DNA from 3 places in the Pantoea sp. B65 genome. Region 1 is predicted to be linked to each of the others. Evidence: predicted binding sites of a transcription regulator. Region 1 holds the regulator's gene; each other region holds the start of a gene.
What was found. The regulator Fur, encoded in region 1, represses iron uptake genes when iron is present. The targets are predictions, from matches to a motif close to ATAATAATGAGAACNACTATCAA.
Positions count from the first base shown of each region.

Region 1 (6,019 bases):
ACCCGCACGTAATAACAGGAGTATGCACGTGAAACGACACAGAACAGGGATAGTGCTGGCCGCCTTAAGCGGGCTGGCGGGCGGCGGCTGTATGGCCAGTGAGCAACAGCTGGCCGATCAAATCAGCCAGTTCGGCGTTAGCTACCAGGTGACGGATAACCATGCGGCGCAGCATGGCGTTGACTGCGCCGCTCTGGGCGCTGACTGGGCTGCCTGCAACCGCGCGCTTATCCGCCTGACCAATCCCGGCCCGGCGCTGAGCAGCCAGAACTGGGCTATTTATCTCAGTAGCATTCGCCCGATACTAAAAGTTGAGAGTGACCAGTTCCGTATTAGCCATATTATCGGCGATCTGCATAAACTGCAGCCGACGGAGAAATTTACCGGCTTTGCCGCCGGGGAGACGGTCAGCATCCCGATTATCAATGAGTACTGGCAACTGGCGGTCAGCGATGTCATGCCGCGCTGGTACGTTAGCGCGGGGGATGCCGCCATCAGGGTGATCGCCAGTACCGACAGTGAGGATCTGACGCGTTTTGTCGCGCCCTTCGGCGCGCAGTGGCAGCGCACCGCGGAAGATAAAAATGTGCTGATGAATGCGCAAACTCGTTTTGAAAAAAATCGCGATATTAAAACACTCGCGGCGGCCAGCTTACGTGGGCAGATTACGCCGACGCCGCTGCAACTGACGGTAGGCGCGGAAGATGTTGATTTGCAGGCCGGGGTCGCGCTCGATCTGTTATCCCTGTCGGCGGATAAAGCGGCGGTTATCCGCCAGCATTTTGCCCGCGCCGGGGTTGAGCCGCGCGCCGACGGTTATCCGGTCGCTACCGCTATCGATCGCGCGGGTTTTCGCGGCGCACTGGCGCGCTCGGGCGCTTACCGCTTAGTTATCGCGCGCTCCGGGGCGCGGGTGACGGGCTATGATCCGGCAGGGGTGTTCTATGGTCTGATGTCGATCCTTTCACTGCTGCCGGCTGATGGCGATAAAAAGATCGCCGCCCTTGAGGCCAGCGACGCGCCGCGTTTCGCTTATCGCGGCGTGGCGCTGGATGTGGCGCGCAATTTCCACAGTAAGGCCGCGGTTAAACGTCTGCTGGATCAGATGGCGGCATGGAAAATGAATAAACTGCATTTTCACCTGACGGATGATGAAGGCTGGCGTATCGAAATCGCCGGGTTGCCGGAACTGACCGCGGTGGCAGGGCGTCGTTGTCACGATCCGTCTGAACAGCGCTGTCTGCTGCCGCAGCTCGGTTCCGGCCCCGACAGCGACAATAGCGGCAGCGGCTATTTCAGCCGGGCCGATTATATCGATATTCTGCAATATGCCGCCGCGCGGCTGATTGAGGTGATCCCCGAAGTGGATATGCCAGCCCATGCGCGCGCTGCGGTGATCGCCATGGAAGCACGCTACCAGCGCTTAATGCGCCAGGGCAAAGCCGCTGAGGCGGCGGAGTATCGGCTGCTGGATGCGGACGACAGCTCGAATACCACTTCGGTGCAGTTTTATGATCGCACCAGCTACCTGAACCCCTGCCTGGATTCATCAAAACGTTTTGTGGCTAAGGTGATCGGTGAATTCCGCGCCATGCATCAGGCGGCCGGGCAGCCATTAACCCGCTGGCACTTTGGCGGCGATGAGGCGCAGAACATTCGTCTGGGGCCAGGTTATACCGACCGTCGCCACCCGGAAGCGGGGAAGGGGATAATCAATCGGCAGCAGGAGGATCACCCCTGGGCGCGCTCGCCGGTCTGTCAGCGTATGGTGCAACAGGGCCGGGTGGCCAGCATTGCCGATTTGCCCGGCTGGTTCGCTATTGAGGTCAGCCGTTTAGCGCAGGCGCAGGGGATTCATCATATGCAGGCATGGCAGGATGGGCTGAAAACGGTCGCTCACGCCAGTGCGTTTGCCACTCCGCAGGTGACGGTGAATTTCTGGGATACCCTGTACTGGGGCGGTTTCGACAGCGTTAATGACTGGGCGAAGAAGGGCTATGAGGTGGTGGTTTCCAGTCCTGACTATCTGTATATGGATTTCCCGTACGAAGTGAACCCGCTGGAGCCCGGTTATTACTGGGGAACGCGCTTTAATGATGAGCGTAAGATGTTCAGTTTCGCGCCGGATAACCTGGCGCAAAATGCTGAAACCTCGGTCGATCGTGACGGTAACCGCTTTAGCGCCAAATCCGCTAAGCCGTGGCCGGGGGCGCAGGGGATTTCCGCACAGCTGTGGAGCGAAACGGTACGCAGCGATCGGCAGATGGAGGCGATGATTTTCCCGCGGTTGCTGTCGGTTGCCGAGCGTGGCTGGCATCGTGCCGGCTGGGAACTGGACTATCAGCCCGGACGCGAATACCAGCAGGGTAAAACTCACTGGGTCGATACCGCGGCGTTGCGTCAGGACTGGCAACGTTTTGCTAATCTGCTCGGGCAGCGTGAGCTGGCTAAACTGGATAAGCAGGGTATTGCCTGGCGTCTGCCGCTGCCGGGAGGGCGCATTTATCATCGGGTGCTGGAGGCAAACAGCGCGCTGCCGGGCATCAGGATCGAGTTTTCAACCGACGGCGGTAAACAATGGCAGCGTTATGATCCGCAGTTGCCGCCGCGCGTCGGCAGTGAAGTGTGGTTGCGCAGCGCCAGTGCCGATGGCGGGCGTTACAGCCGGGTGGAGAAGCTGCAGGCGCCACAGGCGATGGATTAGCGGCATAAAAAAACCGGTGAAGTTTCACCGGTTTTGTCATTAGTTACTGCATAGCATAATTTATTTGTCGTGGAGCGTTTCGTCTTCGCGGCAATCGCCCAGCGCACAGTGACCATACAGGTACAGACTGTGGTTAGTCAGTTTAATACCGTGGCGTGTTGCGATTTCACGCTGACGGGTTTCAATCGATTCATCACTGAATTCAATCACTTTGCCACAGTCGAGGCAAATCAGGTGATCGTGGTGATGTTGCTGCGTAAGTTCGAAAACAGACTTGCCGCCTTCGAAATTATGACGGGTAACGATCCCCGCATCATCAAATTGGTTCAGGACGCGGTAAACTGTCGCCAGACCAATCTCTTCGCCCATATCAATCAGGCGCTTGTACAAGTCTTCCGCACTGACGTGATGGCCCTCAGGTTCCTGAAGCACTTCCAGAATTTTCAGTCGGGGAAGCGTGACTTTCAGGCCGGCCTTCTTTAATGCGGTGTTGTTGTCAGTCATGCGGATATTGTCCTGTTACTTTGCTAGTCACAATGTGGCTGAAAAGCCCTGAACATCGGTCAACGCGAAAACTTATTGCGTCTCATTATAGAACTCGTGCTTCGAAATGAAAACGGCATGGAGAGCGTGCAACAACTGAAGGATGTAATGAGTTACGTCCGTGAGAAGTCCATGCCTCGGAGTCTGTCCTGTGATAGATACTGTGCTAACCCCTTCACTATGCTTCGAAAACGGCAATAGCAGTGTGACCGATGGGGGTATTGTACAGATTTGCCGGTAAAAGTTACAAACATGTATCTATTATTTCTATAGGAAAAACCGCTGACTCAATGTGAGCCAGCACCCACATTGCGTCAGTCATACTAAGCTTCGATGATTTCTTTCAGCTGAAGTTCATCAAAAATTTGCTTCACCCACTTTTCAACCCGTTCGCTGGTCAGTTCGGGTTGACGATCTTCATCAATCGCCAGGCCGAGGAAGTGGTCATCATCCGCCAGCCCTTTGGAAGCTTCGAAGTGATAACCTGCAACCGGCCAGTGGCCGACAATCACTGCGCCATTCGGCTCAATGATATCGCGAATGGTGCCCATCGCATCGCAGAAGTATTCGGCATAGTCTTCCTGATCGCCACAACCAAACAGCGCAACCAGTTTACCGTTGAAGTCGATCTCTTCCAGCGTCGGGAAAAAGTCATCCCAGTCGCACTGGGCTTCGCCATAGTACCAGGTCGGGATACCAAGCAGCAGAATATCAAAAGCCTCAAGATCTTCTTTGGCAGACTTGGCAATATCATGAACCTCAGCAACGTCTTTCCCCAGTTGCTTTTGGATCATCTTTGCAATGTTTTCCGTATTGCCAGTATCGCTGCCAAAGAAAATGCCTACGATTGCCATGAGCTTAATAACCTCTTGAAACTTATTGATATGGTGAATGCTACAGATACACAGTTACTGGCAATGATAGCAGACAGTACCGGGGCGCGGAACTTGAAATGCCGCCGGATTTGTCGCTTTGTGCGTTCAACGCCTCGGTTTATCGCCACTTTTCTGCGCCGGACGATCAGCCGGTGACGTGGAGTTGCGCCAGAATCATCTCTTCAATCAGCTCGCTGCGGCTGATATTACGCTGTTCAGCCATCTGGTTGAGCGCATCAACCGCGTCGCTGTTCATTTTCAGCTCGACGCGACGTAGCCCACGAACTTTGTCGCGTTTTAGCTGATTGCGTTTATTAATGCGCAGCTGTTCATCACGCGTCAGCGGATTGGTTTTTGGTCGTCCCGGGCGGCGTTCGTCTGCGAACAGATCGATCGTCGTGCGGTCGGTGTTTTCTTTTGCCATAGAATCATGATACTGAATGAGCGTCAGCGTCTGAAATCGCCACGCGGGTTCTGACTAAACGGGCCGGTTTGCCGTCGAAAATAACACCGTCCCGCCAGGCTGATTATCTTGCCCGCGGCAAGCCAATGGTCGGTGTTGCCAACGGCGGCAAAATTTTAGCGCGCCATCATACCCCAGTGAAAGTCGTCGCGACAATCATTTCACTGTGGCGGCAACTATTTGCTTTTAAAGCGCAAAAAAGCGGCGAATTGCGCGCAAAACCGCATCAGGTTTTTCAGCATGTACCCAGTGTCCGGCGCCGGCAATCACATGAGCGCGTGCCTGCGGGAACTGATCGATTACCGCCTGACGATGGATATCGTCGAGATAAGGGGAGAGCTCGCCCCGGATAAACAGCGCCGGATGCGGCCATGCAGGAACGGTTTCCCAGCCGGAAATGGTGGTGTAATTGTCCCACAGCACCGGCACGTTAAAACGCCATTCGCCCTCCTGAAAGGATTTCAGCAGGAACTGGATAATGCCCTCTTCCGCCAGATAACTGCGCATCACCTCCGCTGCCTCGGCGCGCAGGCTGACGCCAGCAGCGGTGACGGCGTTAATCGCGGCAAAGATGGTATCATGACGGCGTGTCTGGTAATCCACCGGCGCAATATCGATTAACACCAGCTGTTCGATACGCTCTGGCGCCAGCGCGCTGAGGGTCATGGCGATTTTTCCGCCCATCGAATGACCAATAATCGCCACTTTATCAATCCCGGCAGCATCCAGCGTGTCCAGCATATCCTGCGCCATCGCCGGGTAGTTCATCTGGTTACTGCGCGGCGACAGACCATGATTACGCACGTCAACCTGCAATACCGGGCGATCGGATTTCAGGCCGCGCGCCAGTCCGCCGAGATTATCAAGACTGCCGAACAGGCCGTGGATAAGCAGAACCGGCGTGGCATTAGCGGAAGATTGTTCAGTTTGCAGGCGAGCATTCAAATTCATGGCAAAGTTCTTACAGTGGAAACGAAAGCTTAGGTTATCATGGATTTCGGCTTTCTTGCCGGATGAAAGCACCGCGCGATCAATGAACTTTTTACGGCATATTCTTACTTTTGCCTGCAAAGGTTGCTGGCGCTACACTGCCGTAAGATTTAACTTTATAATCCTTAATGTTAGATCCGGGTCACAATTTTATCAGGTGATTTTTTTACGTATCTGGATAAACATACCCCGGTTCTGCAACACGTAATAACCGTACGGATAAAGATGAAAACGATTGAAGTCGACGAAGAGCTCTACCGCTATATCGCCAGCCATACCCAGCACATTGGTGAAAGCGCATCTGATATTTTGCGGCGTATGTTGAAGTTTACCGCCGGGCAGAGTGCGCCGGTGGCGGCTGTGGCACCGCAAGCGCAGCCTGGGAAAGAAGCCGTGGCGGTGCAAACCGAATCACGTCCGCAGGATCGGGTACGCGCGGTGCGT
Region 1 covers NZ_JAHXPU010000034.1:12,105-18,123, forward strand. Annotated here, with positions in the region: gene chiP (chitoporin ChiP) at 1-1, shown strand, start outside; gene JWF83_RS13670 (beta-N-acetylhexosaminidase) at 23-2,704, shown strand; gene fur (ferric iron uptake transcriptional regulator) at 2,765-3,208, opposite strand; gene fldA (flavodoxin FldA) at 3,571-4,101, opposite strand; gene ybfE (LexA regulated protein) at 4,268-4,546, opposite strand; gene ybfF (esterase) at 4,772-5,536, opposite strand; gene seqA (replication initiation negative regulator SeqA) at 5,801-6,019, shown strand, end outside.

Region 2 (6,019 bases), on a different contig from region 1:
TAATCACCGATATGCACGATTTCACAAGGTGATTATCGGCTGCCGGGGTTTTATCAGTTAATTCTGCCTGCTCTGCGAGCGGGCTAATCGCAGACAATTGAAAATAAGTAGTTAATAATATAGAGGTTTAGTATGACTATTACCAAAAGGCTATTGCTTGTTTTTACTTTACTGGCATTGTCGCTCTGTACACTGACTGTTCTTTCACTTTATACCATCACTGGGTTTCAGAACCGATTTGAATATGTGCAGGTAAATTCGCTGCCCAGCATTAAGGAGCTCAATCAGTCTAATAGCGCCGCAAACCGGCTAAAAGTTGCGGTCTATGAGCATAAGAGCACCGCTGACAACAGTATGCAGGCTGATATTGAAAAGCGCATTAATGACCTGATTCGTCAGCTAAAAGGTTTTTCCGAATACTATATGGCACACTATCTCTCCAATGAAATGGATAAAACCATGACGGAGAATTCGCTTAAAGAGATCGCTAAAATAGAAGCCGCATTGCCCGGCTTTATCGCCGCGTCGATGGCTCATGATGATATGGCATCACAAAGTGCTATGTTAAGTGACAGGGGGATTGCTACCGAAATTGATAAACTGACGGAACAGTTAAATCGCCAGATACAATTCAATATTGAAATTGGCGATGGCCTGCGGGCGGAAAACGCCGCAATTTATTCGTCGGTATTCTGGGGGATGCTGATCTCTGCGGTAACGGTAATTCTGCTGGTTGGCACGCTGGCGTTTAAAACCATCTTTAATGTGCGTAACAGCCTGAATAATATTCAACAGGTAATGGCTGATGTCAGTGAGAATCTTGATCTTACCCTGCGGGCGGATGATTCGCGCCAGGATGAGATTGGCAAAACCGCTGCGGCGTTTAACCATCTGACCAGCAGGGTCTCCGGCGTGCTGTCGGCGGTGACCTCTTCCGCACAATCGGTGAGCTCCGCTTCAACGCAAATTGCTGCCGGCAACGAAGATCTTTCGGCGCGTACCGAACAGCAGGCGGCATCACTGGAGCAGACCTCGGCCAGTATGAGTACCCTGAACGATACTGTGAAACTGAACGCGGAAAACGCCAGACAGGCCAGTGCGCTGGCCAGCAACGCTAATGTCTTTGCCGTCAATAGCGGCAATGCGGTAGCGGCGATGGTCGGCACTATGCAGAACATTAAAACCAGTTCGGCAAAAATTTCTGATATTACCGGTCTGATTGAAGGTATCGCTTTCCAGACCAATATTCTGGCGCTGAATGCGGCGGTAGAAGCGGCGCGCGCCGGTGAGCAGGGGCGTGGTTTTGCGGTGGTGGCCAGTGAGGTGCGTAATCTGGCGCAACGCTCGTCCACGGCGGCAAAAGAGATTAAAGACCTGATTATTACCTCTTCGCAGCTGGTGGAGAGCGGTTCAGTGCAGGCGGCGGATGTCGGCGAGAACATGTCAAAAGTACAGGGTTCAATTCGTCAGGTAGCGGATATCGTCGGTGAAATGGCGGCGGCAACTTCGGAGCAGAGTCAGGGGATTGAACAGGTTCATCTGGCCGTCGGGCAGATGGACTCGGTGACCCAGCAGAACGCCGCGCTGGTTGAAGAAGCCTCGGCCGCATCGCTGTCGCTGCAGGAGCAGGCAACCTCCCTGACTAACCTGGTGAGCGCATTTAAGGTGCAGGGCGGTACCGGTATTGCGCACCAGGCGCCGACATCTGCTGCTGCAAAACAGGCGCCAAAGAAAAATCTGGCGCTGGCGAATGCAGATGATAACTGGAGTTCTTTTTAACTGACTGTGGGCAGTGAGCGCCGGGAAACTGGCGCTTACCTTTACGGCGCTAGCTACAGTGTTTCAGATATTCCCGCCCGCGCCCATGATTCGCACCGGTCATGATAACGCCATTGATATTACGGGAGCCATAATTGGTTCCCGTACAGTGTTTCAGATATTGAGGTGAAACGAAATACCAGATCATTGATAACTTATTTACTGTGCCAGTAAGCCACGGCACGCAGCAGTTGTTGATCGATACCGTTATTCTCAAAAATCTGGCAATACTGTTTCACCGTTTCCCCTTCGCCCGTCAGCCACAGGAAATAATCCTCTGCCGGAACGCTTAGCTGCTGCAAACGTTCAGGGATCTGCGCGCGCTCTGCGCCAACAAACCACTGTAGATTAAACCCGCTCAGATGATCGAAATAGGCTTTACTGGCAGCATCTTCCAGCGCAATCAGGGCGGTAACGTCCACCGGCGTCGCCAGAGTGCTAAGTGCTTCCAGCCGACGCAGCAGTGCCGGCATACCGGTTTCATCACAGACATATAACTGCCAGTGATAATCTTCCGGCACCACCAGTGAACCGCGCGGACCGCCGATAATCAACGTATCTCCCGGCTTTGCCTGTTGCGCCCAGTCGCTGGCGATGCCGGACTGATGCAGATAGAAGTCGAAGGTCAGCTCATTACGTTGCGCATTAAACAGCGGGGTATAATCACGGGCAAGCGGGCGGGATTCCGCTGGCCAGATAATGCCTTCGTCGCCGACGGTCGGCGCCTGATAAGGAACGCCCGCCTGCGGGAAAAACAGTTTTGTATGGTCATCAAACCCTGCGGAGACAAAACCGGCAAGATCGGCGCCCGTCAGCACCACGCGCTGAAAATGGCTGGCAACACGCTCACTGCGTTGTACGCTCAGGGTACGAAAGCGCAGTTCATTACGTACGCGCTGCGGATATTTTGCCGGACGAATGTCACCGGAGAGTTCTGCTGTCATTACTACGACCTCGTATCAAAGAAAGTGAACAGGGGAGTCGCGGGCCACCCGCAATGATAATACGATATATCTAAATCATGTATCTGAAAGCAATCAGGAGTAACATAATATTACCAAATGACTTTCAGATATATCGAAATTAGCGGAATGCGGCGTCAGTGCCCGCAGGTTTATCATGGCAAAGATGAGAACGACAATCATTAATATCGCCAGCGGCAAGGCTGGCTGCTGGTTATATTCAGTTACATATTCGCCACTGTTATTGCCTGCGCGCTACCATGCACAATCCGCCAGAGGTTATAGCGAATGTTAAGAGGTCGACCCTATGTCACATCACTCCCGGCGCCCTACGGATTGCCACGACGAACAGCAGCCGGAGGAACGGCATCAGCCGCATCGTCGTCAGCGCCTGTTTGCCCATGGTGAGTTGCGCCTGCTGGTACTGGATATCCTCAGCCATCATGCCAGTCATGGTTATGAGCTTATCAAAGCGATCGAAGCGCTGACGTTTGGCCATTACACCCCCAGCCCCGGGGTAATCTACCCGACGCTCGATTTTCTGCACGATCGGCAGTTCATCACGGTTAACGACGCTGAACATGGTCGCAGGGAGATTGCCATTACCGATAACGGACGCTTCTGGCTGAATGAGCAGCGCGCGCCGCTGCAGCAGATTAAACAACGGATTAGAGCCCGCACCATTGGCCATGAGTTACGTAAAAATCCGGCAATGAAACAGGCGCTGGATTCGATGAAAGCGGTGCTGGATCAGAAGGTGAATCAGCAAAATGCCAGTGATGCGACGCTGGATAAAATTATCGCCATTCTGCAGCGGGCGGCAGAAGAGATTGCCCTGCTGGATAACGGCGCCGGCGACAGAGAATAACGCGGGGCGTCTGCTCTGAAAGTTGCCGGTGATAACAATCCTGCGTGGGGACTTGTCTGGCGGCTATCGTTCACGGCATGATAATCCCCCCATGCTTCTGAGTATCACCTTGATGCAGATAGAACCCCTACCGCCGTTGAACACCCTGATTGCCTTTGAGTGTGTTGCCCGCTACTGTAGTTTTTCCCGCGCGGCGGATGAACTGAGCCTGACGCAGAGTGCGATTAGCCGGCAGATTATTCAGCTGGAAGAGATGTTGGGCTGCAAACTTTTTCAGCGTACCCAGCGTCGGGTGATCCTGACGCCACGGGGTGAAGCCTATGCGGCACAGATCCGTAAACAGCTGGCGGAGATCTCGCAGGCCACTGCCGAAGTGATGGGCTGGAACGGATTACCGCAGGTTACCGTGGCCTGTACCAGCGCAATGGGATCGCTATGGCTGTCGCCACGTCTCTCCGCGATGCGCCGGGAAATGCCCGAATTGCAGATGCGGATGAAAATTTCCGACAGCTTTGCGGAACTGAAATCCTCCGAATTCGATCTGGCCATCTATTATCTGCGTTGTCCGCCGCCCGGGTTCCAGGCGATCCCGCTGTTTGATGAGGTCTGCTACCCGATGTGCGCTCCCGGTTACCTTGCCGGGCCACCAGCGCAGGCCGAGCAGCTACTGAACCATACGCTACTGATCCAGGATGACCCGCAACGTGAATGGACCGGCTGGCGTGACTGGTTTGCCGCCCAGGGGGTAACGACTTTTTTTCCGCGGCTGACGTGGCGGGCGAATAACTATCCATTTTTGGTGCAGGCGGCGCTCCAGGGGGATGGTATTTTGCTGGGCTGGGAAGGGCTGGTGCAGGACTATATTAATCGCGGTGAACTGCTGCCGGCGCATGGCAGCAAGCTGGCAGTCGACGGTAAATGTTATTTACTGATCCCGCAGGAGCGTTTTACCCGGCCGGTGATCCGCCGGGTGATCGAATGGCTGCAACTGTCCCTATAACAATAAATGGCCCGGACAACGAAATATAAGAAATTCCTATGAAAGATTACGGAATAATTCCCGGTTATTATTTAACCGGGTTAATTTATTTATCCGGCAGGAAATCGATCATTAGAGGAATATATTTTATCTGCACAACATAGCCATACCACTAAATAGCCATTTAAATATGATGGGTATTTTTTTCAGCATAACGCCTTTTTCTGGAGGTATGCATACCAATCAGGGTGAAAATTAACCACATGGTTTGCGAGATGAAAGCCGCCAGATTGAAATCATGGCTGAGTGAATACAGGCCAAACACGCCGCCAATAATGTTAAGAACAGCATAACGGTCTGAGCTGATTAGTAATTTCCTCATCTGCACCAGCGCATAGGCCAGTAAATAGCAGAATACCCCAATTAAGCCCACAAAAGTGTGCACTTCCACGCGTTAATTCCTTAGCAAAAGTCGATATCCGGCAAAGTATCGCGTTCGGGGGTGTTTTGCCGCGCATTTTTTGCATACTATCATGATAAATACTCATGCAAACACAACATGCTGTTTTGATATAAATCATGCTTAGCGTTTTTACGGCAAGTGAGCGAATTACCGGGCAGGCCGGGTCTGACACTATGGAGAAAATAAATGAAGAACGATAAATCACCGACAAGAACATTATTTCAGGATGCGCGGATGAATCGGCGTGATTTTATTACTGCTGCCGCATTATTAGGTATTTCCTCCGGCATATCGCTCTCGCCATTGTCGGCTTTCGCTGCGCAGGCCGCCGTGCCGAAAAAGGGCGGGACGCTGAAGCTGGGGATGTCCGGCGGTAATACCAGCGATACCCTCGATCCAACACTGTACAGTGACTGGGTGGCGCTGAATCAGGCGTATATGCTGATGAATGGCCTGGTGGAGATCGACGAGAATAATCAGGCGCAGCCTGAACTGCTGGCGAGCTGGGAAGCCAAACCAGGGGCGAAAGAGTGGCTGTTTAAGGTACGTCAGGGCGTCACTTTCCATAACGGCAAAACCCTGGATGCCGACGACATTATCTATTCGATTAATCTGCATCGCGGCGATAAATCGCGCAGCGCGATTAAGACCCAGCTTGCCGCCATTACCTCGCTGGAAAAAAGCGGCAATGACCAGATTGCGCTGACGCTGGACAGTGGCAATGCGGATCTGCCATTTCTGCTGGCGGATTATCATCTGGTGGTGGTGCCCAACGGTTTTACCGACTGGGCACGCCCGGTTGGCACCGGTGGTTTTATCTTTGAACATAATGAGCCGGGCGTGCGTTCACTGTTTAAGCGCAACCCAAACTACTGGAAGCCGGATCGCGCCTGGGTTGATGCGGTGGAAGTGCTGGTGATTAACGATCC
Region 2 covers NZ_JAHXPU010000045.1:449,703-455,721, forward strand. Annotated here, with positions in the region: gene JWF83_RS26040 (methyl-accepting chemotaxis protein) at 133-1,779, shown strand; gene JWF83_RS26045 (siderophore-interacting protein) at 1,974-2,762, opposite strand; gene JWF83_RS26050 (PadR family transcriptional regulator) at 3,088-3,648, shown strand; gene JWF83_RS26055 (LysR substrate-binding domain-containing protein) at 3,761-4,648, shown strand; gene JWF83_RS26060 (CBU_0592 family membrane protein) at 4,812-5,078, opposite strand; gene JWF83_RS26065 (ABC transporter substrate-binding protein) at 5,277-6,019, shown strand, end outside.
Region 2: a site for Fur is predicted at 2,941-2,963, ahead of JWF83_RS26045 (siderophore-interacting protein). Genes of this name have one in related genera too.

Region 3 (6,019 bases), on a different contig from region 1:
ACTTCGCCCTCTTTCATCGCAATAATATGGTCTGAATAAGCCGAGGCGAAATTGATATCATGGATCACCAGCACAATGGTTTTGTGCAGTTCATCCGCTGCGCGGCGCAGTTGTTTCATCATCGCCACACTGTGTTTCATATCGAGGTTATTCAGCGGTTCATCCAGCAGCAGATACTGCGTATCCTGGCACAGCACCATCGCCACATAGGCACGCTGGCGCTGTCCACCGGATAGCTCATCAAGATAGCGATCTTTCAGCGGCAACAGATTGAGAAACGTCATCGCGGCTTCAATATGCCGGCGATCGTCATCCGTCAGTCGCCCACGACTGTAGGGATAACGACCAAATCCCACCAGGTCATGTACCGTCAGGCGGCTGGTAAAGTGATTTTCCTGACGTAGCACTGACAGAATCCTGGCCAGCTTATCGCCTGGCGTGTTCGCCACATCCAGACCATTAAAACTGACGCTACCGGCATCCGGCGTCAGCAAACGACTCATCACTGATAACAGGGTCGACTTCCCCGCCCCGTTGGCGCCGATAATTGACGTCACCCCACCTTGCGCAATGCTCTCCGTTACCTGATTCAGTACCGGGGTATCGAAGTATTTTTTCACCACCGCATTTATTTCAATCACAACGACGCCTTTTTCAGCAAAAGGTAAAGGAACAGCGCGCCGCCGGTAAATTCGATCACTACCGATAGCGTACCGGCCATATTAAATATGCGCTCAAGAATTAACTGGCCGCCTACCAGCGCAATAATGCCGGTGAGTACCACCCCAGGCAGCAGATAGCGGTGACGATGGGAACCAATCAGCTGATAACTGAGATTGACCACCAGCAGACCGAGAAAAGTCAGCGGCCCCACCAGCGCGGTGGACACCGCCACCAGTACCGATACCAGCAACAGGATCACCATCACTTTCTGCGGATAAGCCACGCCAAGATTAAGCGCACTGTTACGTCCCAACGCCAGCACATCCAGCGTAAAACGCATACGCCAGATAACCATCGCCACCAGCAGCACAATGGCGGCGGCTAAAGCGATAATTTCCGGCGCGGCGCGGGTAAAGGTGGCAAAGATACGACTTTGCAGAATGGCGAACTCGCCAGGTGATAGCAGGCGTTGCAGCAGGTTGGCAAGACTGCGAAACAGCGTGCCGCATACCAGCCCCACCAGCAGTACCTGATGCAGGTTGACGCTGTTGCGGTGTAACAGCCAGCGATACAGCAGCAGGGAAAACAGCAATAACAGCAGCGACTCGCAGATAAACTTGCCGGTAATCCCCAATACGCGCAGCCCATCGGCATCGACAAAAAAGATCATTGCCGTCTGGATCAGAATAAACAGCGCCTCCAGCCCCATCACCGCAGGAGTCAGAATACGATTATTGGTTACGGTCTGAAAAAGCAGCGTCGCCACGCCGGAGGCGAACGCCACCAGCAGCATGGTGGCCAGTATCTGCCCGCGATGCAGCAAAATATAGCGAATATTGCCGTGCAGATTGATGGTCATAAACAGGATGATGGCCAGCAACGCCAGCAGCGTCAGTAGCAGCAAACGCCGCGCCGGCAGGCTGAAGCGCCGAACAACAGCGCCGCCAGTCCGGCCTGAAGATAGAGAGTTAACCGGCATGGCGTTGACTCCTGAGGATCAAGATCAGAAAAACCACGGCGCCAATAGCGCCAAGGATCACGCTGGCGGGAATTTCAAACGGATAGCTGATTAAACGCCCGATAATATCGCACAGCACCACCAGCGCGCCGCCGCAAAGCGCCACCCAGGGAATCGAGCGCCGCAGGTTGTCACCCATCGCCATACTGACTATATTCGGCACAATTAATCCGAGAAACGGCAGCACGCCCACCACTACCACCACCACGCCACAGATCACCGCAATCATCGCCATACCGGTCAGCATGACCCGCTGATAATGAATTCCCACATTGACGGCGACATCGCGTCCCAGCCCGGCAACGGTAAAACGGTCGGCAATCAGCATCGCCAGTAACGTCAGCGCGCCGACAATCCACAGCAGTTCATAGCGCCCCTGCAATATCCCGGAAAAATCCCCCGACTCCCAGCTGCCCAGCGATTGCAGCAGATCAAATTCCATTGCCAGAAAGGTCGTGACCGCGCTAAATACCGCGCCGAGCATAATACCGGTCAGCGGCACCATCAGCGCGGACTTGATCCGCATACGTTGCAACAGCAGCATAAACAGCGCCGTGCCGCCAAGAGCGAACAACGTCGCCACCACCATTTTGACCAGTACCGACGCCGACGGGCTAAACACCATCACCAGCAGCAGGCCGAGGCTGGCGGACTGGGTGGTGCCGGCAATCGAAGGTTCCACAAAACGATTCTGCGTCAGCATCTGCATAATCAGCCCGGCGACGCTCATCGCACTCCCGGCCAGTACCAGCGCCAGCGTTCGTGGCACGCGGCTGATGAGAAAAATATCGCGCATTTCCGCATCGGACCAGAAACCGTGCAGGGTGAGATTCCCCACCCCAATCCCCAGACTCACGATCATCAGGCCCAGCAGCAGTGCCAGGCCGGTAATAAAATAGAAGCTTTTCATTGCGGCAGGTTACGGTTTTTTCTGCTGATCCAGCGTACTGCTGATGTTATCCATCAGCTGGCTATAGCTTTGCAGCCCACCGGCGATATACAGCGAAGCGGAGTCGAGATAAACAATATGTTTATTCTGCCATGCGGCGGTTTTACGGATCAACGGGTTATCCAGCACCTGCTGTGCGGACTGCCCTTCTTTGCGGCCAATGGCATTATCGCGGTCGAGCACAAACAGCCACTGCGGATTGGTCTGCAGAATAAATTCGGAAGAGACGACATTACCGTGGCGACCGGTTTGCGCAAAGCTGGCGGCCGGTTTAAAACCCAGCACGTCAAATACAAAGCCAAAGCGCGAACCTGGCGTATAGGCCGACATTTTACCGCCGCTGATCATCAGCACCATCGCCGTACCCGCATCAGCGGATTTCACTTTAAGCGCGGCGATTTTCTGCCTGAAGCCATCCAGCAGGGTTTTCGCCTGCGGCTGTTTACCAAAAATGGCCGCCAGCTGTTCGGTACGCTGTGACAGACTCTCGACAAAATGCTGGTTATCAATATCAAGCGCGATGGTCGGCGCAATCTCACTCAGCTTGTCATAGGCATCATGCGCGCGACCACCGGCAATAATTAAATCAGGTTTCGCGTTGCTCAGCGCTTCATAGTCAGGCTCAAACAGGGTTCCGGCATTCAGGTAGGGTTTTCCCTGATACTTCGCCAGGAAAGGCGGCAGATGAGTACTGGTCTGTGGTACGCCGGCCACCGGGATCTGTAATGCATCGGCGATATCCAGCGTTGCCGGGTTGAGAATAATCACCTGCCGCGGATTGACCGGCACCCGGGTGGTTCCCTGTGCGTGTTCAATACTGATACCGGCCGTTTTGTTATCCTCAGCCGCTGCCGCGCCGCAACCGCCGATAATAAAAGTCGCAGCCACCAGCGACGAAGTTAACGCTAAACGTAATTTCATTTTCTCTCCTGAAAAGTCAATTGCTGCAATCACGAATTGAAACACTAATAATTCTTATTACCAATTGTCACAATCATACGCCAACGCCTTGCAGAATAAACACCGCCAATCAGCGGGTTCCCGCTTGCGTGGACGCAGACAATAGAAATTCAATCTCTGTCATTACTCCTGCTAAAGAAAACTTTACATTTAACCTGCTGTATTTCATTAAGTTAACGTTAAGAGACTTACCTTTCCGCCTGTTTTTCGTACAACCATGGAGATTGTGTGAAGGTTTCTGCTATTGCATGTAAATGAAAATAATTATCGTTATCATAATTATTCCATAATATTTACATACAATATCAAGGACAATCGCCGTGATTTACACAACGCCTTTCAATATGAAACCTTTTGCAATCTTCCTCACCGGGTTAGTGGGTAGCGGCTATGCCGCTGCAGAGGTGACGGAAGAGCAGGCAGAGATGGTGGTTCAGGTTCGCGCGGAGGAACAACTTAAGCAGCAACCCGGGGTGTCGGTAATCACGGCGCAAGATATCGCCAAAGAGCCGCCGGTCAATGATCTCTCGGATATCATCAGGAAAATGCCTGGGGTCAACCTGACGGGCAACAGCGCCAGCGGCAGCCGTGGCAACAATCGCCAGATAGATATTCGTGGTATGGGACCGGAGAACACCCTGATCCTGATTGATGGCGTCCCTACCCTGTCGCGCAACTCGGTGCGCTACAGCTGGCGTGGCGAACGCGACACCCGTGGCGATACCAACTGGGTCCCTGCGGAAATGGTGGAACGGATTGAAGTGCTGCGCGGCCCGGCCGCCGCGCGCTATGGTTCCGGCGCCGCTGGCGGGGTGATTAATATTATTACCAAACGTCCGACCAATGACTGGCACGGCACTTTTTCGCTGTTTACTAATCAGCCGGAAGATGACCAGGAGGGGGCGACCCGACGCGCTAATTTCAGTCTGAACGGCCCGCTGGTCGGAGAAGTGCTGACCATGCGCCTGTATGGCAATATCAATAAAACCGACGCCGATGCCGCGGATATCAATACCGCGCAGAATGGTTCCTATGCGGCGGGCAATGAAGGGGTGCGTAATAAAGATATCAATGCCCTGCTCTCCTGGAAGGTCACTCCCACACAGATTGTCGACTTCGATATGAGCTACAGCCGTCAGGGCAATATTTATGCCGGTGATACGCAATACAGTAATGCTAACCTGAGTCCCAATGGCCTGGTGGAAACCTTATACGGACAAGAAACCAACCGCATGTATCGTCAGTCTTATGGCATAACCCATAATGGTATCTGGGATTGGGGTCAGTCACGCGTCGGGGTCTGGTACGAGAAAACCAATAATACCCGCCTGCAGGAGGGTTCTACCGGACGTGTTGAAGGGATGATTAATAGCGATCAGTACAACACCAGTCGTCTGCAGAATCTCAGAACCTCAGGTGAAGTGAATATTCCGCTGGATAAGGGGTTAGAGCAGACCATTACCCTCGGGAGCGAATGGAATCATGAACAACTTAACGACCCGGCTTCGATGCAGGTTACCGATGCCAGTGGCGTGACCATCGGTAATATTTCCGGCGATCCTGCCGGTCGCAGCGCCAAAAACAGCGCAGAACTTAGCGCCCTCTATATTGAAGATAATATTGAAGCCAGAGCCGGTACCCACCTGATCCCCGGGCTGCGTTTTGATTACCACAGCCAGTTCGGCAGTAACTGGAGTCCGGCGCTGAATATGTCGCAGGAATTGGGGGAGCATTTCAAACTGAAAGCGGGTATTGCCCGGGTATTTAAGGCGCCGAACCTTTATCAGTCCAGCGACGGCTATCTGCTGGCAACCCGCGGTAACGGATGCCCGGAGAATATCGCGGCGGGAAGTTGCTACCTGATGGGCAACAGCAATCTGGACCCGGAAATCAGTATCAACAAAGAGATCGGTCTCGAATTTAATCAGCAGGGATTTAATGCCGGTATCACTTACTTCCGTAACGATTACCAAAATAAAATCGTGTCAGGCACCGGGCTGGTTGGCTATGCTTCCAACGGTTATAACATCCTGCGCTGGGAAAATGGCGGCAAGGCATTAGTGGAAGGACTTGAAGCAAATCTGGTCATTCCGCTGGTTAAAGATCAGCTTAACTGGCGTACCAATGCCACCTATATGATCACCTCCGAGAATAAGGACAGCGGTAATCCGCTATCCGTGATCCCGCAATACACGGTTAACACCATGCTGGATTATCAGGTCACTGATAAGCTATCGACCCAACTCAACTGGACGTTGTACGGACGGCAGAAACCGCGTGAATATGCGGAAATCCGTAATGAAGTGGGCGCGCTGGCCACTAACCAGCTGGGGGCTTATTCCGTAGTGGGCATCGGGGCGAATTACGAGGTGATTAAAAATCTTCGCCTCAATGCCGGTATCAGCAATCTGTTTGATAAGCGCCTGTAT
Region 3 covers NZ_JAHXPU010000041.1:38,321-44,339, forward strand. Annotated here, with positions in the region: gene JWF83_RS20540 (ABC transporter ATP-binding protein) at 1-641, opposite strand, end outside; gene JWF83_RS20545 (iron chelate uptake ABC transporter family permease subunit) at 638-1,642, opposite strand; gene JWF83_RS20550 (ABC transporter permease) at 1,632-2,591, opposite strand; gene JWF83_RS20555 (siderophore ABC transporter substrate-binding protein) at 2,601-3,551, opposite strand; gene JWF83_RS20560 (TonB-dependent siderophore receptor) at 3,935-6,019, shown strand, end outside.
Region 3: a site for Fur is predicted at 3,851-3,873, ahead of JWF83_RS20560 (TonB-dependent siderophore receptor). Genes of this name have one in related genera too.